2 regions of the Dietzia sp. B19 genome follow, and region 1 is predicted to be linked to the other one. Evidence: riboswitches for the same ligand, from Rfam matches in the RefSeq annotation. Region 1 holds a riboswitch; the other holds the start of a gene.
The links. Region 1 has a riboswitch for cobalamin ahead of G6020_RS12330 (energy-coupling factor ABC transporter permease). Riboswitches for the same ligand answer to the same signal wherever they lie in the genome.

Region 1 (5,288 bases):
TGCTGATCGGGTCGCTCGTGATCGGCACCATGGTGGGGGCCGACGCCGGCGAGGCCATGTCCCCGTTCGTCGACGACATGTTCAAGGGGCTGCTGGCCTTCTTCCTGCTCGAGATGGGCCTGCTCGTCGCCCGTCAACTCCGCGAGGTCCGGGACGTGGGTCCGTTCCTGATCGGGTTCGGCATCGTGATGCCCCTGATCGGAGCATCGATGGCGCTGGCCCTGGGTGCACTGGCCGGGCTGCCGGTCGGCGACCTGACCATGCTCGCCGTGCTCGCGGCGAGCGGGTCCTACATCGTCGTCCCGGCCGTGGTGCGCTACGCGATCCCCGAAGCGCGACCGTCCCGGTACTTCACAATGGCTCTTGCCGTGACGTTCCCGTTCAACATCGTCCTCGGCATTCCGCTCTACTACACCGTCGCCCAGCACCTGGGCGCCTGAGGCGAGGAGATCCCATGAGAGACGTCAAACGGATCGAACTGGTGGTGGAATCCGGGGTCGCCGGGAGGTTCCTCGGCGCGTTGGATTCGCTGGGCCTGACCCATCGCACCGTGATCCCGGGAATCTACGGGCGGGGACAGCACGGTGAGCGGGGCGGGGACCCTTTCTCCACCTTCGACAACACCTTCGTGCTCGTGGCGGTCGACCCCGACCGGATCGACGAGGTCCTCCTGGCGCTGCGCCCCCTTCTGAAGTCCGTCGGTGGCATGTGTCTGGTCTCGGACGCCCAGTCGGTGCGGTACTGAGCCGGCACCCGGGAGGGGGCTAGGATCTGCTCAGCTGCGGTGCTCGGGAACCCGGTGTGAGACCGGGGCGGCCCTCGCCACTGTGAACGGATGATGTCGCAGGTCCTCTGTGCCACTGCTCGCACGCGTTGTGTGGGTGGGAAGGCGGACCCGCGGCGATCCGGTCCATCCCTACTGGGGTGGGCCGGGGGAACCCGTGAGCCAGGAGACCGGCCGTGGCTGCCACCACGAGTGCCCGCGAGGTGACGGGCAGAAAGGTCTCAGGTAGATGCATATCGCAGAGGGTTTTCTCCCCTCGGCGCACGCCCTGGCATGGACGGCCGTCGCGGCACCGTTCGTGATCCACGGCGCGCGCGAGGTCATCAGGACGGTCCGCCGGACACCGGAGGCGGGCGTCCTGCTCGGCGTGGCCGGGGCGTTCACGTTCGTCATGTCGGCCGTCAAGCTCCCGTCGGTGACGGGCTCCAGCTCACACCCCACCGGGACCGGCCTGGGGACGATCATCTTCCGGCCCCCCGTCATGGCCTTCGTCGCCACCGTGGTGCTCATCTTCCAGGCGTTGCTGCTCGCGCACGGGGGCATCACCACGCTCGGCGCGAACGTGTTCTCCATGGGGGTCGCCGGGCCGTGGGTCGCCTACGGCGCGTTCGTCCTGTGTCGACGGGTCGCGGTGCCACTGCTCGGCGCGGTCTTCGTCGCCGCGTTCCTCGCCGACCTGGTGACGTATCTCGTCACCAGCGCCCAGCTCGCACTGGCGTTCCCGAGCGCCGAGCACGGCCTGTGGTACTCGATGGCCGAGTTCCTCGCCGTCTTCGCCATCACCCAGATCCCGCTGGCGATCGTCGAGGCCCTGATCGTCGTGGTGATCGTCAGCGTGCTCCTGCGCATCGCCTCCCGCGAGCTCGACCTGGTGGGCTTCTTCCGGAGGGCGCGACTCGCCGGCGCGGGGACCTTCGCGCATCTCGAGGACCGTACCGATCAGGTCGAGGCCACGGAGTCGGTGCGATGAGCGGGAAGAAGCACGTCAGCGTGTGGGTGCTCGTGGGGCTGGTCGCCGTGGCGTTCGCGATCGCGGTGTTCTCCCTGGTCTATGGCGCTGGTGCGGGCGGCGAGTTCGAGGGTGCGGACGGGCAGGCGGAGGGGACGATCAGCCAGGTCTCTCCCGACTACGAGCCATGGTTCGAGCCGCTTCTGCCCGAGTTGCCGGGGGAGGTCGAATCGGGGGTGTTCGCCCTCCAGGCCGGGATCGGCGGCGGGATCGTGGGTTACGGACTCGGCGTCCTGCGGACACGTAGTAGGCAGCGTCGGGAGAGCGTGACGGGTGCGGCGACCCCGTCGGCGGCGGCCACGGGTCCGGCCGGGCACTGACCGGCCGAGCCCTAGGTGAACCCACTCGAACTCGCGGCGTCCCACAACCGTTGGTCGGACCTCCCGGTAGTCGAGAAGCTGCTGCTCTTCGGCGGTCTGCTGGTGGCGGCACTGCTCGTGCCGCCACCGGTGGGCCACGTGGCGATCCTGACTGTCTGTTGTGTGTGCGCCCTGGCGCTGGCCCGCGTCCCCGCCAGGATCTACCTCGCGGCGTTGCTCGCCCCCGTCGCGTTCCTGGCCCTGGGAATCGGTCCCCTCGTGCTGGACCTGGTGGACTGGCGCCTCGTGGTGGATCCGGCCGGGGTCGACACCGCCTGGCGGACGGTGAGCAGGGCGATCGCCGCGACGGCCGCCACCATCACCTTGGCGTGCACCACGCCCGTCGCCGACCTCCTGGCCGCCGGCCGGCGGGCCGGACTGCCCGCCCCGCTGGCTCACGTCGTGGACACCACCTACCGGCTCATCGGCCTGCTCATCGACTCCGCGCGCACGCTGCGGCATTCCCACGACCTCAGGCTCGGACACCGCACCGCCCGGGCCGCGATCAGCTCGGTCGGGACGCAGTTCGCCTCGGTATTCGTCCTGTCCGTCAGGCGGGCACGGGCGATCGACGACGCCATGTCCATGCGCGCCGAGCGCGGCCAGACCGCAGTGCTCGCCGAGGCGGACCCGGTCTCGGCCACCCGCGTGCTCGTCATCTGTCTGGTTCTCGTGTCCGTCTCGATACTGGGGGTCATGACGTGACCGTCCTCGCGCTGCGCGGTGCCCGGTTCTCCTACCGGCGTCTCGATGCCCTCGGCGGTCACACCCACACCGTGCTCGACGGCGCCGACCTGACGATCCCCGCCGGGGCGAAGATGGCGCTTCTCGGTGGAAACGGCAGCGGCAAGACCACCCTGATGCGGCTGCTCGTGGGCCTGAACCGCCTCGAGGCCGGGGAGTTGGAGCTGGACGGGGAGCGGGTCCGGGACCGCCGCGCCGACCGCACCCGCCTGCGGCAGTCGGTGCAGATGGTGCTCCAGGAACCCGACGACCAGATCTTCGCCACGACCGTGCGGGCCGACGTCTCCTTCGGCCCCGTGAACCTCGGATTGGATCGCGCCGAGGTGGCCCACCGGGTCGACGAGGCCCTGGCGGCGCTGGCGATCACCGACCTCGCCGACCGCGTCCCCCACCACTTGTCCTTCGGGCAGCGCAAGAGGGTGGCCCTGGCGGGTGCGCTGGCGATGCGGCCTCGCGTCCTGCTTCTCGACGAACCGACGGCCGGGCTCGACCCGCTCTCCTGTGAGGACCTGCTCGCGGCGCTGGAGTCGCTTCGCGCCGCGGGGGCCGCGATCCTCATGGCCACGCACGATGTCGACCTCGCCTGGGCCTGGGCGGACGACGCGGTGGTGCTCTCCGGCGGAGCGCTCACCCGCGGCCCGGTCCACCGAGTGCTGCAGGACGAGGGCCTCCTCACCGCGGCCCGGCTCACCACCCCGTGGGGCGCCGCGGTGTCACGCCGACTGGGCCGGACGGTATCGCGGCCGGGAGAGGTCTGACCACGCTCGTCATCGGGATCGCACTCGCCCGTGTTCCGGACGCGACCGATGCCATCGGTGGCGCAGTCTTCCGACGCGCATCATGATGGCCCGGTGTGCCGCTATGACGGATAGCTTCAGCAGGATGTGAGTTCTTAGGCAAGAAGAGCACTGTGGGATCGGGTGACACGTCGATGCGTGCCCATCCCTGTTTCGGCCGCGCGCGGCGGCAGCGTCTCCCGGTGACGTGGCTCGGGCCACGTTCTTCTCGACGTGTACGGCAGTGGGTGAAACACCTTGTCAAGGAAGAAAAGGGGTGGGAGTGACTTCGGCAATCGAAGGATACGAAGAAATACGATGGTCCCAGGTAGAAGACAGCTTCTTCGTCGGTAGTTTCCGCGGGAACTTCGTGGGGTACATCGATCAGAATTCTGACGGCAGTTTCACCTGCTACGACAGGATGTCGAGACCGCAGGGCGAGTCCGGATCCCTGGACGAGGCGATCTCCAGCCTGAATGATCTGTACTTTTCCGATGCGAGCGAGGGAGAGTTGAATGTCGCTGGACGCTGAGTTCCCCACGTCGCCCGGGAGCGGACAACTGAAGTATTTGGTGTACACGAGCGTGCCGGTGCGGAAGATGCTGCCGGGTGATCTGGAGTCCATTCTGTTCACCTCCCGGGAGCGCAATCGTGCCGCCGGGATCACCGGCGTCCTCCTCTTCAGGAACAACTGCTTCATTCAGTTCCTCGAAGGCCCTCCGGCCGCGATCGACGAGTTGATGACGCGCATCGCTGCCGATGACAGGCACAGTCGTGTCCGGGTCCTGTTGACGGAACCTGCAGCCGAGCGCAGCTTCGCCGACTGGAAGATGGGCTTCGGCATCCCCAAGGAGACCCGGTCGACCGGAGTCGACGGCGTGCGGGACAGTTTCAACGATCTCACCGGCGGCTCGAACTACGACGTCGTACGTCGGGCCGCCGAGGACTTCTCGATCTGGTTCAAGGTCAAGGAGCGCTCGATCTCGACCTCGCCCTGAGCGTCGCCTCTCCCTACACCCGGGCGACGGGCACGCCGGCGCGCAGGACGCGATGCGCGCCGCAGTGGCAGGACTCGTAGGTCACAGTGCCCTCGCTGGTGCGGTGGGAGGAGCGGGTCAGCCATTCGTGCTGGTGCGCGTCCGGATCCGCAGGCTGCGGAACGGGGGCGTCGTGGTCGCGGTCGTGATCGACGTCGGTGGGCGAACAGGCTGCTGTGGTCATGCGCTGACTGTGGTGCAATGGGTCAGTGCAGTTCAACCATGGCAATATGGTCGGCCCGACTCTCGCGGCGGAACTTGCCTCACTCGGCGCCCGGGAGTGGGACACCGATATGGCCGTCGGCGTGCTTCGCGCCCACGGCGTCCGCAGGCCCGATCTCGACGACGCGAGGTCGACCCGCCTACAGGAGTGGGCATTGTGGTTGAGGGCACCCTTCTCGGCGCCGGACGTGGACTCCACGTGCGACGCGATCAACGAGCTGCTGGACTCGGCCGCGTCGAGGCCGTCCCTGAGCACGCACGACGGGCACAAGCCCCACCTGCACTTCGCGGCCGACGGTGACGACGTGGTGGAGCGCGTCCGGGCCATCACCGCAGGCGGTCTGGCGATCTTCGCGG
Region 2 (4,820 bases), on a different contig from region 1:
CACGCCCACCGTCCGCGCCAGGGCCCGCCGGCGGAGCGAGGTGATGTCGTCGCCGTCGAGGCGCACCAGTCCGGCGGTCGTGGGCAGGGCCCGGTAGCAGGTGCGCAGCAGGGTGGTCTTGCCACTGCCGTTGGGGCCCACCAGCGCGGTGACCCGGCCGGGTGCGATGGTCAGGTCCACCCCCTCGAGGATCCGGCGACCCCCGAGGTCGGTGGAGACGTCGGCCGCGGTCAGTGTGGTCACGTCGCCGACCTTCCGTAGCGCCGCCACAGCATGATCAGGAACACCGGACCCCCCACGATCCCCGTGACGACGCCCACCGGGAGCTCGGCACCGTCGCTGACGGACCGGGCCGCGATGTCGGCCAGCACCAGGGCCACCGCCCCGAGCACCGCGGCCGTCGGCAGTAACCGGGCCGACGTGCGCCCGGTGACGTACCCGGCGAGATGCGGGATGAGCAGTCCGATGAACCCGATGGTCCCGGAGACCGCCACCGCCCCCGCGGTGAGCATCGAGACCAGCAACAACTTGAGCAGCCGGAACCGCGGGACGTTCATGCCCATGGCCGTGGCGCCGTCGTCGCCGGTCAGGAGGAGGTCCAGGTGGCGGCTGGACAGCATCACCAGGACGCCCGCGACGGCGAGGATCGAGACCGGGGCCAGGAGCATGGTCCACCCGGCGTCACCGAACCCGCCGGCCAGCCAGCGCATGACGGTGCCCAGTTGGTGGTCGTCGCCCAACACCAACAGCGTGAACGTGTTGAGCGCGCCGAACATCATCGTCAGGGCCGCCCCCACCAGCACGATCGCCGTGGTGTCGTGCGCGCGACGGGCCACCAGGACCACCCCGGCCAGTGGCAGCAGGGCGCCGAGGAAAGCGGCCATCGGGAGCGTGAAGACACCCCACATCCCGGCACCCACGCCCAGGACGGTCAGGACGACGACGCCGAAACCGGCCCCGGACGACACCCCCAGCAGGTACGGGTCGGCCAGTGGGTTGCGCGTGACAGCCTGGGCGACGCCTCCCGCCACCGCGAGGGACGCGCCCACCGCCGCCGCCATGAGCGACCTCGGCAGCCGGGACTCGATCACGATCGCCTCGCGGGCCTCGGACCACCACGGGGTGAAGGACCCCGGGGCCACGCGGTGGGCGACGATCGCCCAGACGTCACCGAGGGGGATGGACACCGATCCCAGAGAGACCCCCACCGCCACGGCCAGGGCGAGAAGCCCCAGCAGCGGAGCGAGGACCAGTCCGAGTGGCCGCCTGTCGCGGCGCGGGCCGGTCTCGCGGCCCGGGCTGGTGGTGCGGAACGGGCTCGTGGCGCGGAACGGTGACGGGAGGCGGGACGACGCCGAGGGGCGGCTCGGAGCCGGTGTCGCCGCATCGCCCGCGCCACCGCCACGGTCGTGGACGACCGTCGCCATATCAGCCACCGAAGGCGTCGGGGTGGAGCTCGCGGGCGATCGTCTCCACCGAGGTCGCCATCCGCGAACTCTCGAAGAAGTCGGCCAGGGGGACCACCACGATGCGGTCGTCGCGGATCGCCGGCGTGGTGGCCATGATGGGCTGGTTGCGCAGGTACTCGATCTTGTCCTCGGCGCTGGTGGCCCCGTAGGCGAGCACGACGATCGCCTCCGGTCGGCGTTCGCCGAGGATCTCCCACGTGGTCTTGAGGTAGGGCCGGTCGCCCTCGATGAAGATGTTGTCGGCTCCCGCGTACTCGCCGATCAGCTGGCCGATGCCGACGCCGCCGATCGTCATGGGCTCCGCCTCACCGCTGTCGTAGAAGAACGTCGGGGTCCCCGTCACCCCGGCCTCGTCCAGGGTGGCGCGGACCGACTCGATCCGGTCGACGATGCGGTCGGTGAGCTGCTGCGCACCCTCCTCGACGCCGAGGACCCGGCCCAGCTGGGAGAAGTCGGTCTCGAGCATGGAGACGTCCGGGAAACCGTCGCCGCAGTACTCGGAGAACAGGAAGGTGTCGATGCCCGCCGCGTCGAGCGCGTCCCGGCTCCGGCCCTCCTTCTCGTCGAACGCGCTGCGCATGCCGGCCACCACGAGGTCGGGTTCCAGATCGACGATCTGCTCCCAGCTGGGATACTCCTCGGCCAACCCGGGAATCGCCTCGAGTTCCTCGGCGACCTCCGGCAGGACGTCCTCGCGATCGGCATAGCCCCGGCCGACGATCCGATCCCCCGCACCCATCTGGATGAGGGTCTCCGTGACGTGGGCGTTCATCGTGATGATGCGCTCGGGCGGGGCGTCGAACGTGGACTCACGCTCGCAGTTGGTGATGGTCACCGGCTCGGCGAACGCCTCTTTCGAGGTGGCGCTCTCCTGAGCCTCGCCGCGGGAGCAGCCCGCGACGACGACGCCCGTGACGAGCAGCGCGGCGAGCGCCGTGGTGGACCTGGACTGGCGACGGAACATGATCAGACCTCGGATCGTGTCGTGTGCCCACGAACACACGAGACCCGCAGGCGGGCGACCGTCGACACCGGCCGCCGACCGTGCAGGACTCCGGATCGCAGACCGCGGCGATGGACAGAGTCGCGTACCTCCGGGCAGGTAATCGGGCTCGTCGTCACCGAGGTGACGGCACACCGTTGCGGGTCAGCGCCGGATTCTCACCGGTCTTCCCCTGCGTATCCGGAGATCAGCAAGTCGTGGTGACAGTATGCACATCCGCCTCGACGGCCGCGGGGGCACCTCCCCGGAACTGTGCGCACCGGGGAGGGGCCTACTCGTCGTACCCCAGGGAGAACGCCGCCTCGAGGTCGTGCTTGGACAGCGCGCGGAACGCGATGTGCGTCTCGGTGTCGACCACGCCCGGGACCTTGTTCAGGCGGTCGGAGACGATGTCGGCCACCTCCTCGTTGCGGCGGGCCCGCACGAGCACGATGAGGTCGATGGTGCCCGTCACCGAGTACACCTCGGAGACCCCGTCGATCTCGGCGATCGCCTCGGCGACCTCGGGGATGCGCGCCGTCTCGGCGTGGACGAAGACGATGGCGGTGATCATGGTCTGAAGGGTAGTCCAGTCGCGCGGCCCCGGTTCAGCGCATGTTCTCCGGCGTCCAGTACGCGCGCATCGAACGGATCTTGCCCTGCTCGTCGTGGGTCATGAGGTCCCACACGTTGATGGTGGCCTTGGAGTCGGCGTCGAAGTGGGTGGTGATCTCGAAGTTGAACAGCAGGTCGTCGCCACACACGCGCGCCTCGAGCACCTCGCCCTCGATCTTCAGCGCCACCACGGACGAGTAGAACTCGCGGATGGCCGCCTTGCCCTCGTGGACGGTGCCGTTGCCGACGGGGTCCTCGACCGTGGCGTTCTCGGCGTAGAGGTCCAGGACCGCCTCGAGGTCGCCGGCGACCAGCGCGGCGATGTAGGAGTCGGCGGTGGCACGGATCTGCTCGGGGGAGGCACTCACGGCGGTGGCCCTTTCGGTATGACGACGAGACACCTCGAGCCTAGAACGTGTTCTCGATCAGAGCGTTCGTACGCCGCAATCGATAAAGAATATGTGACTTGCGCCACATTGGTAGCGGGCCTACGCTCCGTTCACCAGACATCAGGACGTCCATCCGGCCCGGGAACGGGGTACGCCATGTCCACACGGAACGTCTCGGCCAGGAGCTCGGACGAGGAGTCCTTCCACACCGGCAGGGTGGTGATCATCTCCCTGGTCGCCGCGCTCGGCGGGTTCCTCTTCGGCTTCGACACCGCCGTCATCAACGGCGCGGTGGACGCCGTCCAGGAGACCTTCGGCATGAACGCCGGTCTCACCGGGTTCGTCGTCTCCTCGGCCCTGCTCGGCTGTATCGCCGGCGCGTATCTCGCGGGCCGCCTCGCCGACCGCTGGGGGCGCACCCGCGTCATGGTCCTTGCCTCGGCGCTGTTCACCGTCAGTGCGATCGGCTCCGGGCTCGCGTTCGGCCCGTGGGACCTCATCCTGTGGCGGGTGGTCGGTGGCCTGGGCGTCGGCGCGGCCTCGGTCATCGCGCCGGCGTACATCGCCGAGGTGGCCCCGCCCTCGATACGCGGCCGCCTCGGGTCACTCCAGCAGCTCGCGATCGTCTCCGGCATCTTCGTGGCCCTGCTCTCCGACGCCTGGCTGGCAGCCGTGGCCGGTGGCGCGATCGAGGAGCTGTGGCTGGGGATCCAGGCCTGGCGCTGGATGTTCCTCACCGAGCTGGTCCCCGCGATCACCTACGGCGTACTGGCGCTCATGATCCCGGAATCCCCCCGCTACCTGCTGGCCAAGCGGCTGGTCGGCGAGGCGAGGGACGTCCTGCGCACCATCCAGTCCAGCGGCGTCGACAACCGGATCAAGGAGATCCGTGCGACGGTCCGCGAGGACAGGAAGCGGTCGTGGCAGGACATGCTCACCCCGAGCGGCAGGAACCTCCTGCCGATCGTGTGGATCGGCATCGTGCTGTCCGTCTTCCAGCAGGCCGTGGGCATCAACGTGATCTTCTACTACTCCACGTCCCTCTGGCAGTCGGTCGGCTTCACCGAGGCGGACGCGCTCACCCAGACCGTCATCACCTCGGTCACGAACATCGTCGTGACGATCGTGGCCATCGCGCTGATCGACAAGATCGGGCGTCGCAGGCTGCTCATGACCGGTTCGGTCGGCATGACCGTCTCGCTCGCGGTGATGGCCCTGATGTTCAGCACCGCCACGATTGGTCCGGGGCCCGACGGCGAACTCGCTCCCCAACTCGGCGACACCCAGGGGCTCGTCGCGTTGATCGCCGCCAACGGTTTCGTCGTGTTCTTCGGGATGTCCTGGGGCCCGGCGGTGTGGGTGCTG

Region 2: linked by a shared signal. The riboswitch ahead of G6020_RS06420 (ABC transporter substrate-binding protein) and the one ahead of G6020_RS12330 (energy-coupling factor ABC transporter permease) in region 1 are both predicted to bind cobalamin.

What each region holds. Positions count from the first base shown of each region.
Region 1 covers NZ_JAALED010000436.1:10,118-15,405, reverse strand. Annotated here, with positions in the region: gene G6020_RS12340 (sodium-dependent bicarbonate transport family permease) at 1-440, shown strand, start outside; gene G6020_RS12335 (transcriptional regulator) at 455-745, shown strand; cobalamin riboswitch at 766-978, shown strand; gene G6020_RS12330 (energy-coupling factor ABC transporter permease) at 1,014-1,754, shown strand; gene G6020_RS12325 (energy-coupling factor ABC transporter substrate-binding protein) at 1,751-2,113, shown strand; gene cbiQ (cobalt ECF transporter T component CbiQ) at 2,129-2,857, shown strand; gene G6020_RS12315 (ABC transporter ATP-binding protein) at 2,854-3,654, shown strand; gene G6020_RS12310 (hypothetical protein) at 3,956-4,204, shown strand; gene G6020_RS12305 (BLUF domain-containing protein) at 4,188-4,670, shown strand; gene G6020_RS12300 (hypothetical protein) at 4,684-4,893, opposite strand; gene G6020_RS12295 (CGNR zinc finger domain-containing protein) at 4,940-5,288, shown strand, end outside.
Region 2 covers NZ_JAALED010000185.1:267-5,086, forward strand. Annotated here, with positions in the region: partial or broken gene G6020_RS06410 (ATP-binding cassette domain-containing protein) at 1-243, opposite strand, end outside; gene G6020_RS06415 (iron ABC transporter permease) at 240-1,427, opposite strand; gene G6020_RS06420 (ABC transporter substrate-binding protein) at 1,429-2,433, opposite strand; cobalamin riboswitch at 2,549-2,682, opposite strand; gene G6020_RS06425 (Lrp/AsnC ligand binding domain-containing protein) at 2,744-3,025, opposite strand; gene G6020_RS06430 (SgcJ/EcaC family oxidoreductase) at 3,060-3,434, opposite strand; gene G6020_RS06435 (sugar porter family MFS transporter) at 3,612-4,820, shown strand, end outside.